Regions from separate parts of the Nonomuraea sp. NPDC023979 genome, predicted to be linked through region 1. Evidence: riboswitches for the same ligand, from Rfam matches in the RefSeq annotation. Region 1 holds a riboswitch; each other region holds the start of a gene.

Region 1 (6,950 bases):
CCACCTGCCCAACACGGTCGGCTACATCAAGACCCACCACACCGCCTACCTGCCGCCGCCGCAGTCGGCGGTCGTGTCGGCGCTCGCGCCGGGGGAGCGCACGCCGGTGTTCCTCATGGGGACGAGCTGGCGGCGGCACGCCTGGTACGTCCGGCTTCCGGTACGCTCCTCGACCCCGTGGGCGGGGATCGCGCGGTGCGAGGCGAGCGCCGAGCTGGAGCCCGCCCAGGTGACGCGGCTGGCCGACGAGCTCACGCTGGCGCTGCCGCCGCTGGCGGGCGTCGACTACAAGGACCCGCGCGCCCCGCAGAACCTCGTCCCGATCGGCGGCCTGGAGAAGCTGCTGCGCCACCATCTGGGCGATCCGCGCCTGCTCTACCGGGCGTTGCGCACGGCCTCACAGGAGTAGACCCGGCCTAGGGCGTGCGTCCGGGCCATCGGCGGTCGACGTAGCGGGCCAGGCCCAGGGCGACGGTCTCGACCGGCTGGTCGGCGCGGCGGACCGGGATGGCCAGGGCGGTGCGCAGCCGCCGGGCGAGGCCGCGCAGCAGGGAGCCGCCGCCCGCGAGTGTGGCGCCGCGCTCGCCGAGGTCGGCGGCCAGTTCGGGCGGGCAGTGCTCCACGGCTTGGGCGGCGGCCCGGACGATCGCGTCGACCGGCTGCCTGGTCGCCTCGTAGAGGTCGTGCACCGGGACCGCGACCACGCGCTCGCACCCGGTCTCCGGGTCGTGGCCGTGGACGAGGACCTGGCGGTGCAGCGGCTTCCAGGCGGTGCCGGCGTCGCGTTTGACCGCCTCGGCCTCGCTCTCGCTGATGAGGATGCCGTGCCGGTGCTCGACGAGGCGGGTGATGGCGCGGTTCATGTCGTCGCCGCCGACGCCGGTGGACGCGGCCGTCACCACGTCGCCGCCCGCCAGGACGGCGATCCTGGTGAGGCCGGGGCCGATGTCGACGACCATCGCGCCGGCGGGCTCGTCCAGCGCCACTCCGGCCCCGAGGGCCACGGCCAGCGCGTGCGGCACGAGGACCACGCCGCGCGCGTCGGCCTCGTACGCCAGGTCGCCGAGCGTCCGCGCGACGATCGGCGAGCAGCCGTCGGGCAGGGCCATGACCAGGCGCGGCCTGGTGAACTTGTGCACCCTGTGCACGAAGTGGCGGATGAGGAGCCGGGCCAGCTCGGGGTCTCCCGGCATGCCGCCGCGCACCGGCCAGCAGGTGTCGCCGCAGCAGACGGCCTGGGCGCCGAACCTGACGGCCCGGCCCGTCTCGGGACTTCGCGCGACGGCCGTGGGCTCGTTGAGCACGATGCCCCGGCCTCGTGCGTGGATCTGGGTGCTGACACTGCCGAGATCGATCGCGAGATCCCGGCCGAGCGGGCTCACCATGACCGGAATCTGCCCGCCATCGGGTCAAGGCAACACCAAGGAGCTAGTGCGGCAGCGACTGGCCCATCAGCGCCTGGAGCGTGACGCCGCCCAGCAGGGCGCCGTCGTCGACGACGGCGACGAGCGGGCTGTGCGTGCGGGCCATGAGCGCGGCCAGCTCCAGCAGGGTGGCGTCGCCGTCGGCGATGGGCAGCTCGCGCGGCTGCTCGGGCAGGGTCTCGCGGACCGTGCGCTCGCCGAGGCCGCGCATGAACGCGTCGGCGTGCTCCTCGTCGACGACCCTGGCCAGGGCGGGGTCGTCGAGGCAGTAGCGGGGGACGGCCAGGCGCAGCACCTGGGTGCCGGGCAGGATCGTGCGCGGACGGCCGTCGTCGTTGAGCACGATGAGCCCCGGCAGCCCGTGCTCGGCCAGCAGCCGGGCGGCGTCGGCCGCGCGGGTGTCGAGCGTCACGGTCGGGAAGTCGCTGACGAGATCGCGTGCGCGCACAGGCTCACCCTAACCGCTGGGCGGCCGTCCCGGTTTCGCGCCGTGTGGGCGATCGTGCGAAGCTGTGTACGTCCCTCAACACCAGGAGGTCCTCCATGGCGGAAACACCGGAGCCGGAAGTCAGCGAGACTCCCGAGGACGAGATGAAGCGCAAGTTCCGCGAGGCGCTGGAGCGCAAGCGCAACCAGGCCGCGGGCACGAGCGCGGGTGGCAGGGGCGCCGACGCCGCGAAGATTCACGGGGCACACGGGCCGGCTGCCAGCAAGCGATCTTTCAGGCGCAAGAGCGGCGGCTGAGATCCTGGCGTTTCAGGGGGGTACGGCAATGCCGTGCCCCCCTTTTCTTGACCCTCCTAGGTAGATCTTCGCCTGATTCATGGTGTTACCTTTGCGTTTGTCCGGTTTGGCATATACATTGGGTGGCGTTACCAGGTGGTGACCTAGCCCTTCACCAGGAAGAGGCGGCCACCTGGCGCCGAATCCCTCACGGGAACCGGGGACCCAACTTCTGGGGTGAATCCGGCCCTCGCGGCCGGTAGGGCATCTCCACGCCCGAACCCGTCAGCTAACCCGGTAGGCGAGATGGAGAGGACACCCTACCTGTGATGTACCGCTGCGTCGTACCCCCAGCCCGCGCCCACTGAGCGGCACCACTTCCCCGAACTTCTCGCGCTCCGCGTAGCGACCGTTTGGCGTTCTGCCCGGCTACGCCCTTCTGAGTGAGCGCTTTTCCCCATTGCCTAACAGAGGACTTTACTTTTTCATGTCTGCTCGTATCGGCATGCGTTCCTTCGCCCTGCTCACCGCCACCGCCGCCGGCGCCCTCGCCTTCGGGGCCGGCGCCGCCCACGCCGACGTCGACGAGAGCCAGAAGGTGCTGCTGAAGGGCGCGACCACCGCGTCCTACTTCTGGGACGACTCCTCCGGCCGCGCCGGTGACACGGGTCTGCCCGCCAGTGGCAAGCCCATGCAGAAGGGCCTGGCCGCCAGCCCGAGCTGGCCGCTGATGACCGAGGGCTACGTCGTCTACAAGGGCAAGAAGATGCCCTTCTTCGTGGGTGACCGCGGTCCCGGCAACCCGTCCAACAACGGCATCATGCTCGACCTGGACGCCAAGACGTTCGCCGAGCTGACCGGCGGCAAGTTCAACTCCAGCACGCTGATGGTCGACGGCAACGGCGGCAAGGGCCACATCGAGGTCCAGTACGTCATCACCAAGTGGGGCGACGGCGTGGGCAAGAAGAACCACCCCGTGGCCTTCTCGACCGGCGCCTGGTCGCGCGTGGACCGCAACCCGGCGCAGCCGCCGACCATCCTGGCGGAGAAGAAGACCGAGGAGAACAAGCCCCGCGTCGAGGCTCCCGGCAGCGGCGGCGTCGCCCCGGCCGCGTACACCGCGAGCGAGCGCCCCGCGGGCGGCGGCTCCAAGCCCGCCGCCGCGGCGGCCGGCGAGGAGACCGGTGGCGTCGGCGGCGCCGTGCTGGCCGGCGGTCTCGCCCTGGCCGGTGGCGGCGTGATCCTCGGCCGCGACCGTCTCCGCAAGCTGATGGGCCGCTGACCCTGACGGGCAGCTGACCCAGCAAGGAGCTCAGGCGCCCGAGCCGTCCCCCGGCCGGGCGCCTGAGCCTTCCGCATGGGAGGCCGGGCGTGCTTTACGCGGGACGAATTAGAAGGTAATTCTAGTATCCGTGACCACCCACGCCTCGGCGAACGGCATCGACCTCGCCTACGAGAGCTTCGGCTCACCTGACGGGCGCCCGCTCCTGCTCATCATGGGGCTGGGCGCCCAGCTCATCCACTGGGACGACGACCTCTGCACGGCCCTGGCCGACCAGGGGCATCACGTCGTCCGGTTCGACAACCGCGACGCCGGTCTGTCCACGCACTTCCACGAGGCGGGCGTGCCCGACTTCCGGGGCGCCGCCCCGTACCTGCTGGACGACATGGCCGACGACGCCGCCGGGCTCATGGACGCGCTCGGCTGGCCCGCGGCGCACGTCATGGGCGCGTCGATGGGCGGCATGATCGCCCAGACGCTGGCCGTCCGCCATCCGGAACGGGTGCTCACCCTCACCTCGATCATGTCGACCACCGGCCCCGCGGTCGCCCCGCCGACCGAGGCCGCGGGCGCGGTGCTGTTCGGCGCGCCGCCGGCCGACCGGGAGGCGGTCCTGGCGCAGGCGCTCAAGACCTGGTCGGTGATCGGCTCGCCGGGCTACGAGATGGACCGCGAGCGCGTCCTGCGGCTGGCCGGCCTGGCCTTCGACCGCTGCTTCGACCCGCCGGGCACGGCCCGCCAGCTCGCCGCGATCATGGCCTCCGGCGACCGCACCGAGGGCCTGGCGGCCGTCAAGGTGCCGACGCTGGTCGTGCACGGCGAGGACGACCAGCTCGTCCCGGTCGAGGGCGGGCGCGCCACGGCGGCGGCCATCGAGGGGGCCGAGCTGCTGACGTTCCCCGGCATGGGGCACGACCTTCCCCGCCCGCTCTGGCCCGAGATCGTCGCCGCCGTGACGCGGCTCACCTCCCGCGTGTGACGGTGGCTCGTGCCCGCCGCGCCCCGGGCACGAGCCACCGGGTCTCAGACCTCCAGCTTCTCCTCGATGGCCCGGAGCTGGTGCCTGGCCAGGGCCAGATTGGCCCGGCTCCGGTCGAGGGCCAGGTAGAGGAACAGGCCCTTGCCGCCGCGCCCGGTCAGCGGCCGGATGATGTGATACTGGCCGCTGAGCGAGATGAGGATGTCCTCGATCGCGTCCTTGAGCCCGAGCGAGTCCATCGTGCGCAGCTTGGCCTTGACGACCTCGGTGTTGCCGGCCGCCGCCACCTGGAGGTCCAGGTCCTTGGAGCCGCCGAGCGTGCCCAGCGCCATGCCGCTGCCGTGGTCGACGATCGCCGCGCCGATCGAGCCGTCGATCGTCATCATCTCCTTGAGCGAGATGTCCATGCCGGCCATGTCGTCCTCCGTTCGTTGTGATCGTCCCGGCGTGAGCGATCCTCACGCCAGTTCTTCCAGCGCCTTCCTCAGCCGCAGCAGCAGGGCCACGTCCACCTGCTGCCTGGGCTCCGCGGGCTCTGCGGCGTCCTGCGGGCCCGGTTTCGGCAGCCGCTTGGCGCGTCTGGGCAGGGCGGCCCGCTCGTCGGGGAGCAGCAGCCCGGCCGCGGCCAGCCGCCGCACCGCGAGCATGACCGCGTAGCCCGTCCGGCCCAGCCGCCTGGCCAGGTCGAGCGGCGTGGCCTCCTGATCGGCGGCGACCACGACCTCCCACTGCACGTCGGTGAGCGTCACGCCCTGCCCGCGCAGCCGGGGTGAGACCCGTACCGGTGCGGTGTCGACGGCGGCGTCGGGCCAGACGCTCGCCAGGTGGGCGCGGCGGCGCGCGCACTCGCGCACCAGCCCCGCCACGTCGAAGTACCAGCGCCCGCCCAGCCAGTGCCGCTCGCCCGGCCGGAACTTCGGCCGCGGCCCCGCCGCGGGCAGCAGGAAGAACGCCGCGTCCAGCACCGCGCCGAGCACGCAGTACTGCAGCTCGCCGAGCGTGACCGGTCCCTCCCGCAGCAGCCGCTCGCACCCGCCGTCGGCCTGCGTGCGCCGCAGCGCGGCCTCCGACACGCGCCCCCGGGAGGCGAGCAGCCGCTCGGCGCCCGGCGTGCGGGCGCATTCCATGTACGTGATCCGCCCGGCGTCGAGGTAGATCGTGCCGGCCCGGCCGACCCGCAGCGCGCCCGTGGAGCGTTCGCGGGCCAGCCCGGCCAGGTGCGTGTCCAGGGGCGGCATGCCGTCACGCCAGCAGCTCGGCGGAGATGGCGCGCAGCCGGTGCCGCGCCAGGGCGATGTTCGCGCGTTCCAGGTCCAGCCGGACGTAGATCACCAGCGGCCCGTCGAAGAGCGTGTCCAGCGGACGCAGCAGGTGGTGGCCCTTGTCCGTGGTGATGAGCACGTCCTCGACGCGCACGGTGTCGCCCGGGCAGGCGCGCGCCAGCCCGTCGACGGTGGCGCGCAGCGTCTCCGTCAGCGCGGCGGCGGACTTCTCCGCGTCCGCGCCGGGCGGGAAGGCGCTGGCGGCCACCGCCATACCGCTCGTGTGGTCCACGAGCATCGCGTCCAGCGCTCCCGGTATCGCCATGACCTCGGTCAGGCAGCCGTCCAGTCCCAGCACGCGATCAGCTTAGGGAGAGCGGACTGACAGCAATTTCCACAAGATAAGGATCTATATGGCCCGGAGTAAGAAAAACCCAACCGCGACGGATTTATCGTGCCATTGTGGAATTTAATTCATATTCGGAGTCTCGTCCGGCAGTAAAGCCTTCTCGTCAGGCTTGAACACCAGCACGTTGTCCACGTACGACTTGACCGCCGCCGCCAGCCCGACGTCGCCCCCCTCGGCCTCCGACAGGTACCAGCGGTGGTCCAGGATCTCGTGGAAGAGCTGGGCGGTCTCCAGCTTGCCGCGCAGCTCGGCGGGGATGGCCGCGAGCGTGGGCTGGAACACCTCGGCCAGCCACCGGTGCGCCACGATGGCCTCGTCCTCGTGCCGCAGCCCCTTGGCCACGCGGAACCCGTCGAGGTCGTTGAGCAGCCGCCGCGCCTGGTTCTCCTCGGCGTCCAGGCCGGTCAGCCGGAGCAGCCGCCGCTGGTGGTGACCGGCGTCGACGACCTTGGGACGGACGATGAGCCGCCCGGTGCCGACCTTGCGCCGGACCATCATCTCGGCCACGTCGAAGCCGAGCAGGTTGAGCCGCCGGATGCGCTGCTCGACGCGGTGCCAGTCGACCTCCTCGATGATCTCGTCCTGGGTGATCTCCGCCCACAGCCGGTGATAGCGGTTGACCACGTCCTCGGCGGTCTCCATCGGCTCGATCGACGGGTGCAGCAGCCCGCCGGCCTCCAGGTCGAGCATCTCGCCGAAGATGTTCGTGTGCGCCGCGTCGATGTCGCCGAGCCGCTGGCCCTCGCTGATCATCGGGTGCATCTCGCCGGTCTCCGCGTCGACCAGGTAGGCGGCGAACGCGCCCGCGTCCCGGCGGAACAGCGTGTTGGACAGCGAGCAGTCGCCCCAGAAGAACCCGTTCAGGTGCAGC
Region 2 (6,950 bases), on a different contig from region 1:
GGACCTACCTCGACTACAACGACATGGCCGACCTGACCCAGCGCATGTACCAGAAGGCCGTGGTGGCCGCGCTGGGCACGACCGTGGTGGTGCACGGCGGCGTCGAGGTCGACCTGGGGCTGCCCGAGTGGCCGAGGGTGAAGCTCTACGACCTGGTGTCCGGCGCGGTGGGCGAGGAGATCACCACCGATACGCCGCTGGAGCGGGTGCGCGCTTTGGCCGACAAGCACGAGGTGCACTGGGACGCCAAGTGGGGCCAGGGCAAGCTGGTCCAGGAGCTGTTCGAGGAGCTGGTCGAGCACACGCTGATCCAGCCCACGTTCGTCATGGACTACCCGCTGGAGACCTCCCCGCTGACCCGGCAGCACCGCGACAACCCGCTGCTCACCGAGAAGTGGGACCTGATCGGGTTCGGCACCGAGCTGGGCACCGCCTACTCGGAGCTGGTCGACCCGATCGAGCAGCGCCGCCGCCTGGTCGAGCAGTCGCTGCTGGCGGCCGGCGGCGACCCGGAGGCCATGCAGCTCGACGAGGACTTCCTCCAGGCGCTGGAGTACGCCATGCCGCCGACGGGCGGCATGGGCGCCGGCATCGACCGGATGATCATGGCTTTCACCGGCAAGAACATCCGCGAGACGATCCTCTTCCCGCTGGTCAAGCCCTCCCGTTGAGCCGCACCGGCAGGGTGGCGAGCCCGCGCAGCACCAGGTTTCCCTTGTACGGCGGCGCGGGCTCGGCCAGCTCCAGCTTCGGCGCCGCCTGAGCCAGGGCGCGCAGCGCGATCTCGCCCTCCAGCCTGGCCAGCGGCGCCCCGAGGCAGAAGTGGATGCCCAGCCCGAAGGCCAGATGCCGGCCCGGCGTCCGCTCCACGTCGAAGCGGTCCGGGTCGGCGAACGCGGCGGGGTCGCGGTTGGCGGCCCCGACCAGCGCCAGCACCGCGCTGCCGGCGGGCACGGCGGTCCCGGCCAGCTCCACGTCCTCCAGCGCCACGCGCATGGTGAGCTGCACGGGCGGGTCGTACCTGAGGACCTCCTCGACCACCTGCTGGGGCGCGTCGGCGGCGCGCCCGAGCACGCCGTGCCTGACCAGGTTGAGCACGCCGTTGCCGATGAGGTTGACGGTCGTCTCGTGTCCGGCCACGAGCAGCAGCACGCAGGTGCCGAGCAGTTCCTGCTCGGTCAGCTCCTCGACCTGGGCGAGCGCGCTGAGCAGGTCGTCGCCGGGCCGCTCGCGCCGCAGCGCGATGAGGCGGCGGAAATACGCGCGGAACTCCTCCCGGTCGTGCTCGGTCCGGGAGATCAGGTCCGGCGGCACGATCGGGTCGAGGCTCCTGGCGAGCGTCTCGCTCCAACCGCGGAAGCGCTCGTGGTCCTCTGGAGGCACGCCGAGCATCTCGCTGATCACCATGACGGGCAGCGGGTAGGCGAACGCGCTCATCAGGTCGGCCTCATCGGGCAGCGCGTCGAGGAGCCCGGCGGTGATGGCCTCGATCCGCGGACGCAGCCGCCTGATCATGCCCGGGGTGAAGGCCCGGCTGACCAGGCCGCGCAGCCGGGTGTGGTCCGGCGGGTTCATCATCAGGAACGAGCGGGGCGGCTCGCCGTCGGGCGGGGCGCCGTGGCCGAACCGGGCGTCACGCAGCACCGCGGAGCAGAGCTCGTGCGTGGTGGCGACGAGGAGCCCGCCGCGGGTCCGCAGCAGCGCGTCGCTCTCGCGCAGCTCGCGGTAACGGGTGTACGGGTCGCGCAGGAAGCCGGGGTCGGAGGGATCGAACCCGAGCATGTCCGTTGGCGTCAAAGGAGCGTAGTCAGGATCGCTGTGATCGATCATCATGCTCCGATAAGTGCCGACATATGGCGAGTACTTCACATACAACGGATCATGTCAACGGAAGAGGTCAAGTGCGGCGAATTTCGTGCTTGACGACGTTTCCTGGATGCGTTTACCGTCTGCGAGGATGTGCCGCTCCGGTCGGGCCCTAGACGTCTCCGGGTGGTGCTGGTGGGGGGAGGGCTCCCGATGGATGTGCTCACAGAAGGCGTTGAACTGAGCCGTGCCGATCTGGCGTTGCTGGCCGAACTGGCCAAGGGCGTCACCGTGGACCGGGTCGGCCGACGCCTTGACATCAGCGGTCGCACCGTGCGGCGAAGACTGCGCGGCATCTGCGACCGCATAGGCGTGGCCACCGCGATCGAGGCGGTGGCCTGGGCTGCCCGCAGGCAGCTCATCTAAGGCCGCTGGCCGGCTCTGGCGCCGCTAGTCGGCGATGCGGACGGCTCCGGCGAAGGGGCGCCGGGCGATGGACGCGATCCGCACCACGTCGCCGGTGCGCGGCGCGTGCACCATCATGCCGCCGCCCAGGTAGATGCCCACGTGGTGCAGGTCGTTGTAGAAGAACACCAGGTCGCCCGCGCGCAGCTCCTCCCTGGAGATGTGCCGGCCGGCGGTCCACTGGTCACCGGTGTAGTGCGGCAGCGAGATGCCCACCTGCTGGTAGGCGGCCATCACCAGTCCGGAGCAGTCGTAGCCGCGCGGCCCTTCGGCGCCCCAGATGTACGGCTTGAGCTGCTGGGTGAGCGCCCACTTGGCGGCCTGGGCGGCCTTGCCCGAGCCCGGGATCGGCAGGTTGACCTTGACCGCCGGGGTGCCCGGCCGGCCGGCCTCGCCGAGCGCGCGCCTGAACAGGTTGCTCTCGACCTTGCCGACGAGCTTGACGATCCGGTCGCGCTTGGCGTCGAGGTCCTTGACGATCTTCGAGACCTCGGTGATGCGGGCCTTGGCGCCGGCGCGGGCCCGCTCGGCCGCCTGCATCGCCTTGGTGAGCTGGAGGATCTCCTCGCCCTGCTGCTGCTGGATCGCGTAGTTGGTGGCCGCCAGGTCGAGGTAGCCCTCGGGGTCGTCGGAGTTGACGAACGCCAGGGTGCCCGACAGGCCGCCGTTGATGTAGGTGGTCTGCGCGAGCAGGATCGCCTTGGAGCGCTTGTCGGCCAGCTCGGCCTCGCTGGCGGCCAGCGTCTTCTTGGCGTTGTCGGCGGCCTTCTGGGCCGTCTTGAGCTTCTCCCGCTGGCCGTTGTACTGCTCGGCCAGCGTCTCGATCTCCAGGTGCATCTCCTCGACCTGCTCGGAGAGCTCCTTGAGCGAAGGCTTGGGGTCGGCGGAGGCTGGTGAGCCCAGGGGCAGAGCGAGGACCAGTGCGGCCACGGCGGCCAAGCCGACGACACCGAATCGCTTCTTGCCAGAGCGCCTGTCCAACCAAGCTCCTTCCGTTGACGCCTACCGGGTTAGCTGACGGGTTCGGGCCGGAGCAGCCCTACCGAGCGTGGCTCGGATTCACCCCTGGCAGCGGGTTGACGCCGCCGGCGGGTCCCCGGCTCCCCTCGCGGGGATTGGGCGTGTCGACCGCGCGGTGTGCGCGGGTGACATCGTCGCTGGACACTAATGCACTCCTGGTTCCTGCTCAACCGGAACTGCCGAGTCTGTAGAGGTTTCACAACCGACGGGTCACAAGGTGATCTCGTGGCGAGCCGTACAGAAAAGACTTTATGCCCTCTTTGCCCCAAGTTCGCCCGATCGTGAAACTGTAGGAATCGTGCAATCCGGAGCGTGCACGCACAGTGACGGTCCGGGAGTTTGGGTCGAGCCGTAATGGGGTCTGTACTCTGGATGGCCATGGAGCAGGTCGCCGAGCTAGCGGTCCCCGAGACCGAAGTGCTCGTCAGGCGCGCGCGGACCAGGGACGTCAGGGCGATCAAGCTCCTGGTCGACACCTACGCCGGCGTCGGGCGCAAGATGCTGGAGAAGGCCACCGTCACGCTGTACGAGGACGTCCAGGAGTTCTGGGTGGCCGAGCGGGGCGGCGAGGTCGTCGGCTGTGGCGCGTTGCACGTGCTCTGGGAGGATCTGGCCGAGATCCGCACCGTGGCCGTGCACCCCTCGGCCCGGGGTTTCGGCATCGGCCATCGCGTGGTCTCGGCTCTCATCAGGACCGCTCGGGAGCTTGGGCTGGAACGTGTATTTTGTCTCACTTTCGAGGTGGACTTCTTCGCGAGGCACGGGTTCCGTACGATCCAGGGCACGCCCGTCTCACCCGAGGTGTACGCCGAACTCCTGGCCTCGTACGACGAGGGCGTCGCGGAGTTCCTCGACCTCGAACACGTCAAGCCGAACACCCTGGGCAACACACGCATGCTGCTCCACTTGACATCGGGTGACGCGGACCTTGACTGCCGAGAAAGGTGATTGTTGATACCTATGTCGATACGTTGGGCAGGACAGGCATGTGCCCTGACACGTGCCACATGCGCACTCGAAGCGAGGTGACACGGTGAGCACAGGACAGCCGCCGTATCCACAGGACGATTCCCCCGAGAACTCCCCTGAATACGGCCAGAACGCAGGACGCCCTCAAGGGCAGCCCGACCCCGACGCGACGGTCGTCGGCTACCGCGTGGACGACCCCTACGGCCAGCAGCCCCCCTACGGCCAGCAGCAGGGTTACGGCCAGCAGCCCCAGTACGGCCAGCAGCCCCAGCAGGGCTACGGCCAGCAGCAGGGTTACGGCCAGCAGCCGCAGTACGGCCAGCCGGACTACGGCCAGCAGCAGGGCTACGGTCAGCAGCCGCAGTACGGTCAGCAACCGCAGTCCCAGCCGGGTTACGGCCAGCAGCCCCCGTCGGGCCAGCAGCCCCAGTACGGCCAGCCCGACTACGGCCAGCAGCAGCAGTATGGTCAGCAGCCGCAGTCCCAGCCCGACTACGGCCAGCAGCAATATGGTCAGCAGCCGCAGTCCCAGCCCGACTACGGCCAGCAGCAATATGGTCAGCAGCCGCAGTCCCAGCCCGACTACGGCCAGGGTTACGCCCAGCAGCCGCAGTCGCAGCCGGGTTACGGCCAGCAGCCGCAGTACGGCCAGCCGGACTACGGTCAGCAGCAGGGCTACGGCCAGCAGCCGCAGTCGCAGCCGGGTTACGGCCAGCAGCAGTACGGTCAGCCCGACTACGGCCAGCAGCAGGGCTACGGGCAGCAGCAGTACGGCCAGCAGCCCCAGTACGGGCAGCAGCAGTACGGCCAGCCCGCCTACGGTCAGCAGCAGGGCTACGGCCAGCCCCAGTACGGGCAGCAGTACGGCCAGCCGGTGGGCATCCAGCCGCCCGGCGCCCCCGCGCCGCTGGCGGAGTGGTGGCAGCGCCTGGTGGCGAGGATCGTCGACGGCCTGATCTTCGGCGTCGTCTACTTCATCATCAACCTCATCCTGGGCATCTTTTTTGTCGTCAGCTACAACTCGGTCACCGGCGTCACGACGGGTATCGCGAGCTCCCTCATCGTCGGCGTCATCCAGTACCTCCTCCTGGCCGCGCTCTACGTGGCCTACGACTTCTTCATGACGAAGATGAGCGGCCAGACCGTCGGCAAGATGGTCATGGGCATCAAGGTCGTCCAGGTGGGTCATGCGATGCCGTCCGGCGGGCTGCCCAACGACGCCGCGCTCAAGCGGGCCGGCGGGACCTGGGGCGGCTACGTCCTGGGCGTCATCCCGCTCCTCGGCCCGCTTCTCGGCGGCGTCCTCGTTCTGCTGAACGCGGCTTCCCAGCTCTGGGACAAGCCGCTGCAGCAGACGTTCGCCGACAAGTTCGCGAACACCGTGGTGGTCAAGATCAAGTAAGTCTCAGCAACAGCGAAACAGGGGCCGGCATCCCGCCGGCCTCTGTTTTGTGTGTACGAGCCGTACCAGAATGGGGGGACGCCGAGGGCCGCCGAACGGACGAGGTGAGGTTATGGCCGCGACACCCGAGACCGGCGTGCTGCCGGCGGAATGGTGGGAACGGCTCGTCGCCCGCCTCATTGAAGCGCTCGTGTTCGGAGTCTTCTATTACATTCTGTTCATTGCGCTATGGGGCGTCTTCCGGACTGTCGGGGTGCTGGACGCGTTCGAGGGGCGGTTGCCCGGCGTGTTCGCGTGGGTGGGCGCCGGCCTGGGTTATACGGTCTATGACTGGGTCGCACTTTCCCGGGGTGGGCGCACCTTCGGCAAGGCGATCATGGGGATTCGGGTGGACCCGGAGGGTCTTCCGGCGCGGGTCCGGCTGAAACGCGCCCTGCTCTATCCGGCGCCTGCCATGCTGATGGGCATTCCGGTGGCCAATCTGCTGGCCGGAATGTTCGTGTTTGGTGTCGGCCTGCTCATCTTGATCGACAAGCCGCTCCAGCGCGGGCCGCATGACAGGCTGGCCGGAACGCTGGTCGTAAAAGATCTTCGTTGAGGGTTCCGTACCTGCGCTGATGGCTTTTCGCAAAATTTCCGCTTGATCCGGTAAGGAGCCTGGAGAGACTGGCATTAGGCTATGAGGCGTCCGGGTTGCCGGATGTTGGGGCGCCTGCCAGGCTATGGGCATCTCTGTGCCGCTATGGTCGTGTGTGGGCGGCTGTCGCCTCGAGTGACACGAGGTCCGCCAGGCTCGCGCCGGTCCCGCAGCCTGTGTATAAAGCGCCCCTGAAACCCCGTCAGCCGTGGAGGCGAGGCCGAATGGAAGCCGTAACAGAGGTATTGTCAGCGCTCATCCCGCCCGTCGTCGTGGGCGGCGCCTTCATCTTTGGCGTCGTGAAGTTGGTGCGGCACGAGGGCTCCGGCCGGCGGCCAAACCGCCAGGATCAGGCCGAGAACCGCAACTGATCGGCCGCTCAGCCGAATCCCGTGGCGCTGAATTGTCTTAACGTCTTTCCGGGTATATGTTTGGGCGAGCGAATGAAACAATGCTCCGGGAAAGGATTGCGTAGATGGCCAAGCAGATCCAGGAGATTCTCATCGATGACCTCGATGGGGGCGAGGCCAATGAGACGGTCAGCTTCGCTATTGACGGCTCCACCTATGAGATTGACCTCAGCGACCTTAACGCCAAGAAGCTGAGGGACGCTCTGACGCCTTTCGTGCAGCACGCCCGCAGGGCGGGCGC
Region 3 (6,950 bases), on a different contig from region 1:
ACTCGCTGCTGGACCTGCTCACCGAGCACCGCGAGCGGGTCGAGGTCTACCTCCAGTACGACGGCTCGTCGGCCGAGTCCTCCCGGCATCACCGAGGCGGTGACCTGCGCAGGCTGAAGGCCGACGCCGTACGGAGGCTGTCGGAGCGGGAGATCTTCACCACACTGGTGATGACCGCCGCCCTGGGCGTCAACGACGGCGAGATCGGCGACGTGATCAAGCTGGCCCTCGACACCCCGTACGTGGGCGGCGTGTCGTTGCAGCCGCAGTTCGGCTCGGGCCGGTCGGGGGCCATCGACCCGATGGACCGGCTGACCCACACCGGCGTGCTCAAGCGGCTCGGCCCGCAGACCGGCGGCCTGGTGACCTGGCGCGACCTGACCGCGCTGCCGTGCTCGCATCCGCACTGCTGCTCGGTGGGCTACCTGATCCGCGACGACTCCCGGCAGTGGCGCTCGCTGGTGGCGTTGATCGGCCACGACCGGCTCAAGGAGAACCTGGGCCTGGTCGCCAACCGCATCGCCGACTCCGAGATCCCGCGCGAGCTGCGGCTGGCCGTCCAGGAGTCGCTGCTCGGCCTGCTGTCGGAGCAGTCGTCGCTGTCGCACCCCCGGATCGGCGACCTGTGGCGCAACATCTGCGAGAACTGCGACCTCGGCGTCTCCACCCTGCTGGCGCTGGCCTCGTCCGCGCTGCCGGGCAGGCGGGCGAAGTTGCGCCGGATGCTGGGCGAGCGGGTGGTGCGGGTGACGGTCAAGCCGTTCATGGACCTGTCGACCATGATCGAGGAGCGGCTGACGCAGTGCTGCGTGCACGTGGGCACGCGGTCCGACCGTGACCAGTGCGCGCCGTTCTGCGCCGTGCAGGCGTGGCCGCAGCTCTCGGCCCAGCGGCTGTCAGCGGTGGCCGCCGAGCCGAGGGTACGGCTCCCGCTGGAGGTGATCACGTGAAGGCCGAGCCGTACGATCCGCTGAGGTTGTGCGTCTATGCCACGGTCGCGCTGCTGGCGTGGCTGTTCGGGCCGTGGGCGTTGCTGGCGTTCGCCGGGCTGGGGTTCGCGGGCTACTGGAAGGCGCGGCGGGCCGGGCTGACCCGGAGCAAGTGCCTGCTCCGGGACACCCGGCTGGTGCTGGCCTACCTGGGGCTGCTGGCGGCGCTCGCGGTGGCGGCGATCATCTTCTGGTGACGGCCGCCAGGTTCATCACGGTGACCTCGGGGCCCTTGCCCCAGTACATGATCGTGGTGGGCGAGGACGACGTTCCGCTGCCGTAACTGGCGGACCCGTCGGGCGACACCCGGTTCACGCCGGCGATCTTGCCGGTGGCCGGGTCGTAGACCGCGACGGGCGCGACGTACTCCTTGGCCGGATCGGCGTCACCTCTGACCGGCATGACCGAGGCGAACCGGTCGCCCAGGACCTCCCCGTGGAAGCCGAGCGACGGGAGCAGCGTGGCGTCGGAGCCGTCGAGGCCCTGCACCAGGAGCCCGCCGCCCTTGGCGTCGCCGTAGCACCACTCGGCGGCGCAGGTCAGCTTCGTGACGGAGCCGGAGGCCGGGAGCGGGGTCTTCTCGCCGGTCACCAGGTCGACCCTGCGGTCCTGGTTCTTCTGCCCGCGCTCGCCCGGCGCGTAGCCGACGGCGTACGGCCAGGAGTCCAGGTGGAGGCCGTCGGAGCCGGCGACCTTCTCGGGCTCGCCGCCGGACAGCGGAAGCCGGTGGACACCCCCGTCGCGTACGGACCAGACCAGGGCGTCCTCGGTGAGGCCGATCCGCTCCACGTTCGCCAGGTCGCCGGTGACCTCGCCGACCCGCTGGGCGGTGCCGCCCTCGCGGGGGATGATCCAGAAGTCGGCCCACTTGTCCCTGTCGTTGGGCGTGGTGCCGTACCAGGCGAAGTGCCGCTCTCCCACCTCGACGTCCTGGACGAAGTAGCCCTTGACGCCTTCGGGGGCGGGCATGTCGCCCACCACCCTGGTCGTGCGGGCAGTGGTGTCGTAGATCTCCAGGCGGCCGGCCTTCTCGAAGGAGGACTCGGCGGTCAGCAGCACCTCGGTGGGGGAAATTCCGGTCACCGGGCGATATTTCCAACCATCGGGGGCCGCCGCCGGCATCGTGAACACCGCCTCCGGCCACACCTCGGCCACCGGCTTCACCTCCGCCACCCTGGGGACGGCACTGGCCACCTCCCCAGGCGACACCGTGGTCACCGCGACCGCCGGCTCCACCGACACCCGAGGCTCCCCCCGCCACACCGCCATCGTCCCTCCGGCAACCAGCACCACCGAGGCGGCCGCCAGGGCCATGCCCGCCCACTGCCGGCGTCGCCGCGCCCGCCGCCGGGCCGCGACGGCCGCCGCCAGCCCGCCGGTCGGCGTGACGTGCCCGGCCCCGGCACGCAGGGTACGGACCAGGTCCTCTTCGCTTCTCATCGTGCCTCCTGCAGCATTCGCTTGATCCGGAGCTTGTCCAGGGCACGCGCCGCCTGGCTGCGCACGGTGCCGCGCGAGACGCCGAGGATCGCGGCGATCTCCGCGTCGGGCAGGTCCTCGTAGTAGCGCAGCACGAGGACCACTCGCATCCTGGGCGGCAGCCGTTGCAGGTCCGCCCACAGGTCCGCGTCCTCGTAACGGTCGAAGCGCCCCTTCTCCGGCACGACGGACACCAGTTCCTCCCGGTGCCTGCGCCGCCACGAGGTGATGTGCAGCCTGACCATGGTCGTGCGCACGTACCCCTCGGGGTCGTCCTTCTTGCGCACCCGTGACCAGGCGTCACCCAGCCTGGCCAGAGCCTCCTGGACGAGGTCCGCCGCGTCGTCCGCGTTGCCGGACAGCACGTAGCCGTACCGGAGGAGCGCATCGCCCCGGCTCCGGACGAACTCGTCGAACTCGGTTGTGTGGTCCACGTATCCAGGGATCCTCCAGCACGCCGTACCGTTGCACGAAACGCGAAAAGCGCGCGCCCCCGGAAGGGGACGCGCGCTTTCGAGGCGGTCTGATCAGGCGGCGTACGACGGGTAGCCGTAGCCGGCGACCTGCGAGGTGGGACGGACCCGCTCCTCGACCTTGCCGTTGCCGGTGTTGCCCTCGATCGTGGAGATCGTGCCGTCACCGTTGTCCTTGACGACGAAGCCGACGTGGTCGATGGAGCTGATGTCCTTGCTGCCGCTCCAGGAGAAGAAGACCACGGCGCCGGGCTTGGCCTCCTGGCCCCAGCGGTCGTTGGCGGCGAACCACTTGGCGTGGGTCACGGTGTAGGCGTCCCAGCCGACCTGCGGGCGGGCGCCGGTCTGCTCGCCGACCCAGGAGACGAACATCGAGCACCAGGCGGCGTTCAGGTAGTCCTGGCGGTTGCCGCCGTCACGCTGGACGGTCTCGGCGGCGCGCTGGGAGTTGGCGTACCACTGCTGGAACTTGGTGCCACCGCCGGCGGCGTTCTCGGAGGTGCCGACCTGGGCCTTGGCGACGGCCAGGACCTGCGAGGCGGAGACGTTGACCCTGGTGTTCTGGTTCGTGGCGGCCTGCTGGGCCTGGGCGGCCTGCGGCTGGGTGTTGGCGGTGGTCGCGGTGCTGGCGTCCGCCGACACGTGGGCGCCGAACGCGGTCGCGACGAGCGCGGCGCCGAGGACGGCCTTGGGCACGTTGATCTTGGGGGTGCGGATGGGGCGCATTAAGGGTAACTCCTCGCTTCCATACCGCTTACCGGGTTAGCTGACGGGTTCGGGCGTGGAAGCTGCCCTACGGCGATGTCGGTGCCGATTCACCCCGGTGGAACACATGGGTCCCCGGTTCCGCGTGTGAGCGGATTCAGCGGTCACAGGTCGGTCCCTGTGATGGACGGTGGGTCGTGACGCCCGAGAGTCGGTCGCGTCTTACCCGCGTACAGAAATGTCCAACACACCCCTGACCTGGGTAATTCCCTCGTAACGAAATTTCCACGAAACCGGCCGCGGGCGGGGGCCCGCGGCCCGGCTACTCCGCAGGAACGTAAAGGCTGAGCGTCTCGGCGATGCACGCCGGGCGCTTCTCGCCCTCGACCTCGACGGTCATCTTGAGGTTGGACAGGTAGCCCGCCGGCGTCCCCTTGACGTCGGTCAGCTCGGCCGTGGCCCGCACCCTGGCCCCGACCGGCACCGGGCGGGGGAAGCGCACCTTATTCAGGCCGTAGTTGACGCCCATCGCGATGCCCTCGACCCGCACCAGCTCGAACATGAACGCCGGCAGCAGCGACAGGCTCAGGTAGCCGTGCGCGATCGTGCCGCCGAACGGGCCCTCCTTGGCCCGCTCCACGTCGACGTGGATCCACTGGTGGTCGTCGGTGGCGTCGGCGAAGAGGTTGACCTGTTCCTGGGTGACGGTGCGCCACTCAGTGGGGCCGAACTTCTCGCCGACGGCAGCCTTGAGTTCCTGTACGTTCGCGAAGGTCCGCATGAGGCGGAACGCTATTGCGCCGGTGGGACCGCTGCCAAGTTCAGCACCCGGAACTTGTCCGGCTTGTCCCCCTTGGTGGCGCCCCAGTAGAAGACGGTGCTCGGTTCCGACGAGACGCCCGCCCCGTACCAGTTGCCCGGGTTGCCGAAGCTCACCATCGTGCCCGTCGCCAGGTCGTACACCGCATTGCCCGCCGCCAGGAACCGGTCCAGGATCGGGTAGCGCGCCACGCCCATGCCGATGCCGCGCGCGACCTCCCGGGGCGGCTGCGAGCCGTCGACGCGGCTGATGACCGTGCCGCGCTCCCCCCGGCCGTAACACCAGACCGGCCCGCAGCGCATGCCCTGCACGCCCGGCGGCGGCTGCACGGTGCGGCTGGAGCCGTCCTCCAGGTTCACCAGCCGGAGCTGGTTGCGGTCCAGGTCCCCCGGCAGGCCGGCCACGTCGGTGGCCCAGGGCCACTGGACGAGGTGCAGGCCGTCGCTGCCGGGGACGCGCTCGGGCTCGATCCCGCCGAGCGGGTGCCGCCACACGCCGCCGTCGACCTCCGACCAGACGACGTGGTCGCCGTCCAGGCCGATCGCGTCGAGGTCGGCGTCCTGGCCCACGCGGCTGGCCACCAGCCTGGCCTCGCCGCCGGCCAGCGGGACCGTCCAGATGTCGCGGATCTGCGCGCCGTCGCCCTGCTCGCCGTACGCGAACCAGGCGACGTTCGCGCCGTCCACGGTCACGCCCTGCACGATGTACTTCTTCAGCCGGTCGTCCTTCGGCACCTCGGCGACGAGCCTGGCCTTTCCGGTACGCGAGTCGTACACCTCGAACTTGCCGGCCTTCTCGAACGACGACTCGGCGCTGAGCAGGACCTCCGTGGGGCTGATGGCGGTGATGGGGCGGTAGCGCCAGCCGTCGGAGTTCCTGGCCGGCATGGTGAACACCGCCTCCGGCCACAGCTCCGCCGCCACCGCTTCCACCGGCTCGACGGGCACCGGGGCGATCGACGCCGTGGCCGTCGCCAGCGGCTGCGGGGTCTCCCGGACGGCGGTGCCCCTGAAGACCGCCGTGCCGGTGCCCGCGACCGCCACCACGGCCGCCGCGGCCAGCAGTTGCGCCCTTCTCCTGGCGCGCCGCCGCCTGCGCAGCCGGGCGACCCCCGCCAGCAGGTCCGGCTCCGGCGCGTCCGCGGCGCCCTGCCGCAGCGCTGTGACCAGCTCGTCCTCTGTCCTCACGCCCGTCCCCTTTCGAGCATCGCCGGCCTGACCCGGAGCGTGTTGAGCCCGCGGAACGCCTGGCTTCGCACCGTTCCTCGGGAGATGCCGAGGATGTCGGCGATCTCCTGATCGGACAGGTCCTCGTAGTAGCGCAGAACCAGCACGGCGCGTTGCCGCCGCGGCAGCGTGGCGAGCTCTCTCCAGAGCTCGCCGGTGGAGTGGATGTCGGTGTAGGAGCCCTCGGGCAGCTCGCCCGTCAGGCGCTCGCGCCGCACCTTGCGCCACCAGCTCACGTGCTGGCGGGCCATGATCGTACGGACGTACGACTCCGGATTGTCCTTGTTGCGCACCCGCCGCCAGGTGTCGCTCAACCGCAGCAGCGCCTCCTGCACCAGATCGGCGGCGTCCTCGGCGTTGCCGGTGAGCACGTAGCCGTATCGCAGGAGGGCCGGCCCGCGGGCCCGGACGAAATCCTCGAACTCCACACCACCATGACGCCCGGGGTGGGCTCGGCTGTTGCAAACTTCTTTACCCGAAATCATCGCGCACCTGTTCGAGTCCGCGCTACAGTCTTAGGTACTCGAATCGAACAAGGGTTCGGCCTGGTGAGAGGGGGTGTGTCCGGTGACGGTGCTCGCGCTCGCCCCTGCCCGGACACGCCGTAGCGCTTTCTTCCCAAATCTAAGACGGCCGCTATATCCGGCAATAGAGTCCGAGAGCGTGGACCCTGTGCGCAACCCCTACGCCCCCGGAGCCGGACAGCGTCCGCCGGAGCTCGCCGGGCGCGACCGTGAGCTGCAGCAGTTCGAGGTCGTGCTGGAGCGGGTGGCCCGCGGCCGTCCCGAGCGCAGCATGGTCGTCACCGGCCTGCGCGGCGTCGGCAAGACCGTGCTCCTCAACACCTTCAAGTCCATGGCGATGCAGCGGCTGTGGGGCACGGGCAAGATCGAGGCCCGGCCCGACCAGTCGATCCGCCGTCCCGTCGCCGCCGCCCTGCACATGGCGATCCGCGAGCTGGCTCCGCGCCACCGCGCGCCCGAGCGCATCGAGGAGTTCCTGGGCGTGCTCAAGGCGTTCGCGATGCGCGACCCGGCCGCCGCCAAGGGCACCTCGCACTGGTCGCCCGGCATCGAGGTGCCGGCCAGCCGGGGCCGGGCCGACTCCGGCGACCTGGAGATCGATCTGACCGAGCTGTTCGTCGACGCCGCCGGCGTGGCCACCGACCTGGGCGTCGGCATCGCCCTGTTCATCGACGAGATGCAGGACGTGCAGGCCGCCGACGTCTCGGCGCTCTGCGCCGCCTGCCACGAGCTGT
Region 4 (6,950 bases), on a different contig from region 1:
ATGGAGGCGCTGGTCGAGGAGCTGGCCGAGGCGATCGCGGCGGGGCCGGGCGACGGCTGGGCGCGGGTGGTCGTCGACGGGGCTCCGGCGGCGGCGCCCGGGGAGCTGGCCGACCGGCTGGCGGCGCCGCTGCGGGTGCGCGGGCGGCAGGTGCTGCGGGTGTCGGCGGGTGACTTCCTGCGGCCTGCGTCGCTGCGGCTGGAGCACGGGCGGACCGATCCTGACGTGTTCTACGACGACTGGCTCGACGTGAAGGGGCTGCTGCGGGAGGTGCTGGAGCCGCTGGGCCCGGGCGGCTCGGGGCGGGTGCTGCCCGCGCTGTGGGACAGCCGCATCGACCGGGCCTTCCGGCTGCCGTACGAGACGCTGGCGCCGGGCGGGGTGCTGCTGCTGGACGGGACGCTGCTGCTGGGGCGGGGGCTGCCGGTCGAGCTGAGCGTGCACCTGTGGCTGTCGGCGGGTGCGCTGGAACGGCGCACGCCCGAGTCCGAACGGTGGCGGTTGCCGGCATATGACCGCTACGAGCGGGACGTGCGGCCCGCCGAGACGGCGGACGTGCTCGTACGGGCCGATCATCCGGGGCGGCTGGCCATGCGGGAAGGCGACTGGAACGGCGGCGCGCGGCGGCGCAGACTGGGTGGATGATCCCCAGCCACTGGTACAACATCGTTCCCGACCTGCCCGCTCCGCCTCCTCCGCCGCTGCATCCGGCCACCCGGGAGCCGGTGGGGCCGGACGATCTGGCGCCGCTGTTCCCGATGGAGCTGATCGGGCAGGAGGTGAGCCAGGAGCGGTTCGTGCCGGTGCCGCAGGAGGTGCTCGACGTCTACCGGCTGTGGCGGCCGACGCCGCTGGTGCGGGCGCGCCGGCTGGAGCGGGCGCTGGGCACCCCGGCCAGGATCTACTACAAGTACGAGGGTGTCTCGCCCGCCGGGTCGCACAAGCCCAACACGGCGGTCCCGCAGGCGTACTACAACGCGCGTGAGGGCGTGCGCCGGCTCACCACCGAGACCGGCGCGGGGCAGTGGGGCAGCGCGCTGGCGTTCGCGTGCGCCCAGTTCGGGGTGGAGTGCGAGGTCTGGATGGTACGGGCCTCCTACGACCAGAAGCCCTACCGGCGCTCCCTCATGGGGGTGTACGGCGCGACGGTGCACGCGAGCCCGTCACCGGTGACGATGTCCGGCAGCAAGGTGCTGGCCGGCCACCCGGACTCGCCGGGGAGCCTGGGCATCGCGATCAGCGAGGCGGTCGAGGCGGCGGCCGGGGCGGCCGACACCCGGTACGCGCTCGGGTCGGTGCTCAACCACGTGCTGATGCACCAGACGGTGATCGGCGAGGAGGCGCTGGCGCAGCTCGACGAGCGGCCCGACCTGGTCATCGGCTGCACCGGCGGCGGGTCGAACTTCGCCGGGCTGGCCTTCCCGTTCCTGCGCGGCAAGCTCGCCGGGGAGGGCGGGCCGGTGCTGCGGGCCGTCGAGCCGGCCGCCTGCCCGTCGTTCACACGCGGCCGCTACGCCTACGACTTCGGCGACACGGCCGGGCTGACGCCGCTGCTCAAGATGCACACGCTCGGCCACGGGTTCGTGCCCGACCCGATCCACGCCGGCGGGCTGCGTTATCACGGGATGTCGCCGCTGCTGTCGCACCTGTACGAGCTCGGGCTGTTCGAGGCGGTGACCCGGTCGCAGACCGAGTGTTTCGAGGCCGGGGTGACGTTCGCCAGGACGGAGGGCATCGTGCCCGCGCCGGAGCCGACGCACGCGCTGGCCGAGACCATCGCCGAGGCGCGGCGGTGCGCGGAGAGCGGCGAGGCGAAGGTCATCCTGACGGCGCTGTGCGGGCACGGGCACTTCGACCTCGCCGCCTACGACCGTTACCTGTCGGGCGAGATGACGGACTTCACGCTGCCGCAGGAGCGGATCGACGAGGCGCTGAGCGAGCTGCCCGGGTGAGTCAGCGCGCCGTGGGGCGCTTGCCGTGGTTGGCCTTCTTCTTCTTGCGTGCCTTGCCCTTGCGTGCGCGCTTGGCCATGTCGCATCCCTCCTGGTGATGGGGCTCTCTCAATGTCTCCCGCATCGGGGCGCTGGACAAGCGTCCCGGTGACCTAACATTCCCCAACATATTCGTGTCATAATTTGGTGGAATCTGTTGGAAGGAGCGGGGGCGTGCTCGCACAGCAGCGTCAGCAGGCGATTCTCGAACGCGTCCGCAGCGCAGGCGGGGTCCGGGTGGCCGATCTCGTGCGCGAGCTCGGCGTCTCCGACATGACGATCCGCCGCGACCTGGAGGTGCTCGCCGAGCGCGGGCTGCTGGAGAAGGTCCACGGCGGCGCCACGACGCTCGGCCCCGGCTCGACCGAGGAGCCGGGTTTCACCGCCAAGTCGGCCCGCCAGCAGCAGGAGAAGGAGTCCATCGCGCGGCGCGCCGCCCAGCTCGTCCGGCCCGGCACCGCGGTCGCCCTGTCGGCCGGCACCACGACGTGGGCGCTGGCCCGTCACCTGATCGGGGTGCCGGAGCTGACCGTCATCACCAACTCGATCCCCGTGGCCGAGGTCTTCCACCGCAATCCGCGCGCCGATCGCACGGTCGTGCTCACCGGCGGCGTCCGCACCCCCTCCGACGCGCTCGTCGGCCCGGTGGCCGTGGCCGCGATCCGGCGCCTGCACGTGGACACCCTGTTCCTGGGGGTGCACGGGATGAGCGTGCGGGCCGGGTTCACCACGCCCAACCTGCTGGAGTCCGAGACCGACCGGGAGCTGGTCAGCGCCGCGCACCGGCTGGTCGTGCCCGCCGACCACACCAAGTGGAACACGGTCGGCATCAGCACGATCGCGGAGCTGCGCGAGGCCGACGTGGTCATCAGCGACCCCGGGCTGCCCCAGGAGGCACGTACGGAGCTGGCCGAACGCGCCGGCGAACTGATCATCGCGGAGGGCTCGCAGTGAAGCGCACCATCACCCATCTGGCCGACGGCCGGGAGCTGATCTACTTCGACCGGCGTGACGACGCCGACCGGAGCGCGATCGACCGGCGGCCGCTCGATCCCCGGCCGGTGGCGTCGGAGCTGCGCTACGACCCGCTGACCGAGGAGTGGATCGCGATCGCCGGGCACCGGCAGACGCGCACGTTCCTTCCTCCGGCCGACGAGTGCCCGTTGTGCCCGTCGTCCGACACGCGGGCGTCGGAGATCCCGGCGGACGACTACGACGTGGTGGTGTTCGAGAACCGGTTCCCGTCGTTCTCCCGCAATCTCGGCAGTTACGCGGACGTGGGCGGGCTGAGCGAGGTCCGGCCGGGGGTGGGGCGGTGCGAGGTGATGTGCTTCACCTCCGAGCACGCCTCGTCGTTCTCGCAGCTCTCCGACGACCGGGTGGAGCTGGTCATGGAGGCGTGGGCCGACCGCACGGCCGAGCTGTCCTCGATCGAGGGCGTGGAGCAGGTGTTCTGCTTCGAGAACCGGGGCGAGGAGATCGGCATCACGCTCTTCCACCCGCACGGCCAGATTTACGCCTATCCGTACGTCACGCCGCGCACCAAGCTGCAGCTCGGCGCCGCCAGGCGCTATGCGGCGCGGCGGCCGGGGCGCAACCTGTTCGCCGACGTGCTGGCGGCCGAGCGGGAGGCGGGCACCCGGGTGGTGGCCGCCAACGAGCTGTGGACGGCGTTCGTGCCCGCCGCCGCGCGGTGGCCGTTCGAGGTGCATCTCTACCCGCATCGCCGGGTGCCGGACCTGGCGGCGCTGTCGGAGGCCGAGCGGGCGGCGTTCGCCCCGCTCTACACCTCGGTGCTGCGCGCGCTGGACGGGCTGTTCGGCGTCGCGATGCCGTACATCTCGGCCTGGCACCAGGCGCCGGTCCGGCAGGACCGTGAGCTGGGCTATCTTCATCTGGAGCTGTTCAGCATCCGGCGGGCGCCGGGCAAGCTGAAGTACCTGGCGGGATCGGAGTCGGCCATGGGAGCCTTCGTCAACGACGTGCTCCCGGAAGAGGCGGCACGCATGCTTCGATCACAGGTAGATCACTAATTGATTTCCGATTGATGTCGCATTACTCGTGATCTACCACTACTATCCCTTCAAGCGCGGTCATAGCACCGTGTACGCCTAATCCCGGGCGAGTTGCCCGGGAGCCGGGGACCCATCCGCACCTGGGGTGAATCCACTTCGGTGGTAGGGAAGCGACTCCCATGCCCGAACCCGTCAGCTAACCCGGCCGGCAGAGGGAGAGGAAACCCCGCACGTGGCGTCAGCGTCCCCCACGCGACTTGCCATCGGCGTCGTCACCGCGGCAGCGATGATGTTCGCCACCTGGTCAGCACCGGCCGCGGCCGAGCCCAAGCCGTCCGAGAGCCAGCTCCGCGGCGACCTGAAGCAGCTCAACAAGAAGGTCGACCAGCTCATCGAGCGCTACAACGCCAAACGCGTCGAGCTCGCCAAGGCCCGCGAGGCCGCCGAGGCGGCCAAGAAGCGGCTCGCCGCCGCCGACCAGGCGCTCGCCGCCGCCCAGTTGAAGGTGGGCGAGCTCGCCAGACTTCGTTACCAGAGCGGCACGCTGGGTCTGCCCTACTACATGGTGCCGCCCGACGGGGCCGGCGCGGCCGTGGTCGAACAGCTCACCGCCGAGCAGCAGGCCATCGTGGCCGGCGTGGCCGCCGCCCGCGACGAGCAGAAGAAGGCCGCCGACGCGGCCGCCGCCCTGGCCCGCCGGCTCAGCGCCGACACGACCGAGGTGGCCAAGCAGCGCGACGAGGCCGAGGACGTCATCGGCGACATCGAGAAGAAGCTGGAGGACCTGATCCCGTTCAGCACCGGGCGGCGCTCCGACGGCACCTGGGCCCCGCAGCTGCCGAGCGGCACCGACAACATCACCGCCCGCACCCGGGCGATGAAGGCGCAGATCGAGAAGAGCTTCAAGCTGCCGTTCAGCGTCGGCTGCTTCCGCTCGGGCTCCAGCGGCGAGCATCCGCTGGGGCGGGCCTGCGACTTCATGATGAGCGCCGGCGGCTCCATGCCCACCGCGGCCAACAACGCCCTCGGCGACCGCATCGCCGAATGGACCGTGAAGAACCGGGACAAGCTCGGGGTCAAGTACGTGATCTGGAAGCAGCGGATCAATCACGGCTCCGGCTGGAACGCCATGTCCAACCGCGGCAGCATCACCGAGAACCACTACGACCACGTCCACATCTCGATGCACTGACGTGGCCGACCGGCTCGGCGTTGACAGAATATGTAGATCGGTCTAGTTTTTCGGCATGGGCAAGAAGGGGGCCGAGACCCGGCTGCGGATCCTGGAGGCGACCCAGGAGCTGGTCGAGGCGGGCGGCTATGCCAATGCCGGGCTCAACCAGGTGATCGCCGCCAGCGGGGCGCCGCGCGGGTCGCTGTACTTCCACTTCCCCGAGGGCAAGGACCAGCTGGTCGGCGAGTCGATCCGGCGCGCCGGGGCGGCGATCGGGTCGGCCTTCGACGACCTGGCCGTGGACGAGGTGCTGCGGCTGCTGGGCGACCGGCTGGAGGAGTCGGGCTGGCGCAAGGGCTGCCCGGTGGCCACCGTGGCGCTCGAGATGGCCGCCGCCAGCGACCCGCTCCAGCAGGCGTGTTCGGAGGTCTACACGTCGTGGGAGGCCGCCCTGCGGGCGCGGCTCGCGGGGCGGCCGGACGCCGACGATCTCGCCGTCACCGTCCTGGCGCTGATCGAGGGGGCGCTGCTGCTGGCCAAGGCGCACCGCAGCCGGGAGCCGCTGGACCGCGTCGCCGCCGTGCTCGCCGGGCTGCTGCGCTGACCCCTGGGGCCGCCTCCCCGCCACGGAGGCGGCTCTTTTTATGGCCAGAAAATATGTAGACCGATCTATTAATGAGCTTCCTTGGACGCGATCGTCTTCGGCGCGACCGGCTTCGTCGGCCGGGCACTCGTCGCCGAGCTGCTGGGCCGCGGGCAGCGGGTGGCGGCGGCCGTGCGGACCGACACCCTCACCCCGTGGCTGGCCGAGCGGGGCGTCGCCACCGGCGGGCTGAACGTCGTCACCGCCGACCTCACCCGCCCGCTCACCGGACTCCCCCAGGCACGCGACGTCTACAACGCCGCGGCGCGCTTCGCGTTCGGCCTCGGCGTCGAGGAGGCTCGCGCCGTGAACGTGACCGGGGCGCTCCACGTGCTCGAATGGGCCGCCACGCTCCCCCGCCTGCGGCGGCTCGTGCACATCAGCGGCTACCGGGTGAGCGGCGTCCGCCCCGACTACGCCCGGCTGGGCGCGTACGAGGCGTCCAAGGCCGAGGCCGACCTCGCCGTTCATGCCAGGGCGCGCGAGCTGGGCGTCCCGCTGACCGTCGCCAACCCCAGCACGGTGATCGGCCCCGGCCAGCACCTCGGCCTGGCCTCCCTCGTCGGCGACCTGTGGAACGGGCGGCTCGCGGCGCTGCCCGGCGGCCCGGACGTCTTCCTGCCGGTCGTCACGTTGGACTACTTCACGCGCTTCCTGGCGGAGATCCCCGCCGCCCCGGCGGGCGAGGACCACTGGGTGCTCGACGACGACACGCCGCCGCTGCCCGAGCTGATCGGCCTGGTCGCCCGGCACCTCGGCGTGCGCGCGCCGCGCCGGACGATCCCCGTCGGCCTGGTGCGGCGGCTGCCGCGGGCGCTCACCGGCGCCGATCCGGAGACGCTGTCGTTCCTGTCGCCGGACCGCTATCCGACGGCCTCGGCCCGCGCCCTCGCCGCCCGGGCCGGCCTGGAGATGCCGCCGGTCGCCGACGCCCTGCGCGCCTGGGCGGACGACCTGGTGGCGGCCCGCTTCGGCGCGGCGACGCCGGGGCTGCGCCCGTACGGGTTCCGGGACCGTACGTGGGTGATGGGGGACGCCCGCGACCCCGGGCACGTGCTGCTCCACGGGCTGCCGGTGAACGCCGACGTGTGGGCGCGGGTGGCCGCCCTGCTGCCGGGGCCGGTTCT

What was found. Region 1 has a riboswitch for cyclic di-AMP ahead of AB0G11_RS12040 (hypothetical protein). Riboswitches for the same ligand answer to the same signal wherever they lie in the genome.
Region 2: it holds a riboswitch for cyclic di-AMP, as region 1 does, so the genes downstream of both, AB0G11_RS00985 (NlpC/P60 family protein) here and AB0G11_RS12040 (hypothetical protein) in region 1, are expected to answer to the same signal.
Region 3: it holds a riboswitch for cyclic di-AMP, as region 1 does, so the genes downstream of both, AB0G11_RS39610 (CHAP domain-containing protein) here and AB0G11_RS12040 (hypothetical protein) in region 1, are expected to answer to the same signal.
Region 4: it holds a riboswitch for cyclic di-AMP, as region 1 does, so the genes downstream of both, AB0G11_RS31150 (hypothetical protein) here and AB0G11_RS12040 (hypothetical protein) in region 1, are expected to answer to the same signal.

The regions. Positions count from the first base shown of each region.
Region 1 covers NZ_JBEZZG010000005.1:96,558-103,507, forward strand. The annotation lists gene AB0G11_RS12020 (hypothetical protein) at 1-409, shown strand, start outside; gene AB0G11_RS12025 (rod shape-determining protein) at 417-1,385, opposite strand; gene AB0G11_RS12030 (CBS domain-containing protein) at 1,429-1,872, opposite strand; gene AB0G11_RS12035 (DUF5302 domain-containing protein) at 1,968-2,168, shown strand; cyclic di-AMP (ydaO/yuaA leader) riboswitch at 2,335-2,466, shown strand; gene AB0G11_RS12040 (hypothetical protein) at 2,635-3,429, shown strand; gene AB0G11_RS12045 (alpha/beta hydrolase) at 3,560-4,408, shown strand; gene AB0G11_RS12050 (hypothetical protein) at 4,453-4,824, opposite strand; gene AB0G11_RS12055 (hypothetical protein) at 4,867-5,646, opposite strand; gene AB0G11_RS12060 (roadblock/LC7 domain-containing protein) at 5,651-6,028, opposite strand; gene AB0G11_RS12065 (DUF4032 domain-containing protein) at 6,140-6,950, opposite strand, start outside.
Region 2 covers NZ_JBEZZG010000001.1:186,764-193,713, forward strand. The annotation lists gene lysX (bifunctional lysylphosphatidylglycerol synthetase/lysine--tRNA ligase LysX) at 1-671, shown strand, start outside; gene AB0G11_RS00975 (cytochrome P450) at 655-1,782, opposite strand; gene AB0G11_RS00980 (LuxR C-terminal-related transcriptional regulator) at 2,020-2,232, shown strand; gene AB0G11_RS00985 (NlpC/P60 family protein) at 2,257-3,252, opposite strand; cyclic di-AMP (ydaO/yuaA leader) riboswitch at 3,256-3,403, opposite strand; gene AB0G11_RS00990 (amino-acid N-acetyltransferase) at 3,670-4,239, shown strand; gene AB0G11_RS00995 (RDD family protein) at 4,325-5,662, shown strand; gene AB0G11_RS01000 (RDD family protein) at 5,775-6,260, shown strand; gene AB0G11_RS01005 (Lsr2 family protein) at 6,775-6,950, shown strand, end outside.
Region 3 covers NZ_JBEZZG010000034.1:86,139-93,088, forward strand. The annotation lists gene AB0G11_RS39590 (radical SAM protein) at 1-950, shown strand, start outside; gene AB0G11_RS39595 (hypothetical protein) at 947-1,186, shown strand; gene AB0G11_RS39600 (hypothetical protein) at 1,173-2,429, opposite strand; gene AB0G11_RS39605 (SigE family RNA polymerase sigma factor) at 2,426-2,902, opposite strand; gene AB0G11_RS39610 (CHAP domain-containing protein) at 2,996-3,667, opposite strand; cyclic di-AMP (ydaO/yuaA leader) riboswitch at 3,678-3,819, opposite strand; gene AB0G11_RS39615 (MaoC family dehydratase) at 3,969-4,427, opposite strand; gene AB0G11_RS39620 (hypothetical protein) at 4,439-5,653, opposite strand; gene AB0G11_RS39625 (SigE family RNA polymerase sigma factor) at 5,650-6,120, opposite strand; gene AB0G11_RS39630 (ATP-binding protein) at 6,356-6,950, shown strand, end outside.
Region 4 covers NZ_JBEZZG010000021.1:148,463-155,412, reverse strand. The annotation lists gene AB0G11_RS31170 (uridine kinase) at 1-645, shown strand, start outside; gene AB0G11_RS31165 (TrpB-like pyridoxal phosphate-dependent enzyme) at 642-1,952, shown strand; gene AB0G11_RS31160 (DeoR/GlpR family DNA-binding transcription regulator) at 2,166-2,945, shown strand; gene galT (galactose-1-phosphate uridylyltransferase) at 2,942-4,024, shown strand; cyclic di-AMP (ydaO/yuaA leader) riboswitch at 4,090-4,231, shown strand; gene AB0G11_RS31150 (hypothetical protein) at 4,239-5,198, shown strand; gene AB0G11_RS31145 (TetR/AcrR family transcriptional regulator) at 5,254-5,784, shown strand; gene AB0G11_RS31140 (alpha/beta fold hydrolase) at 5,866-6,950, shown strand, end outside.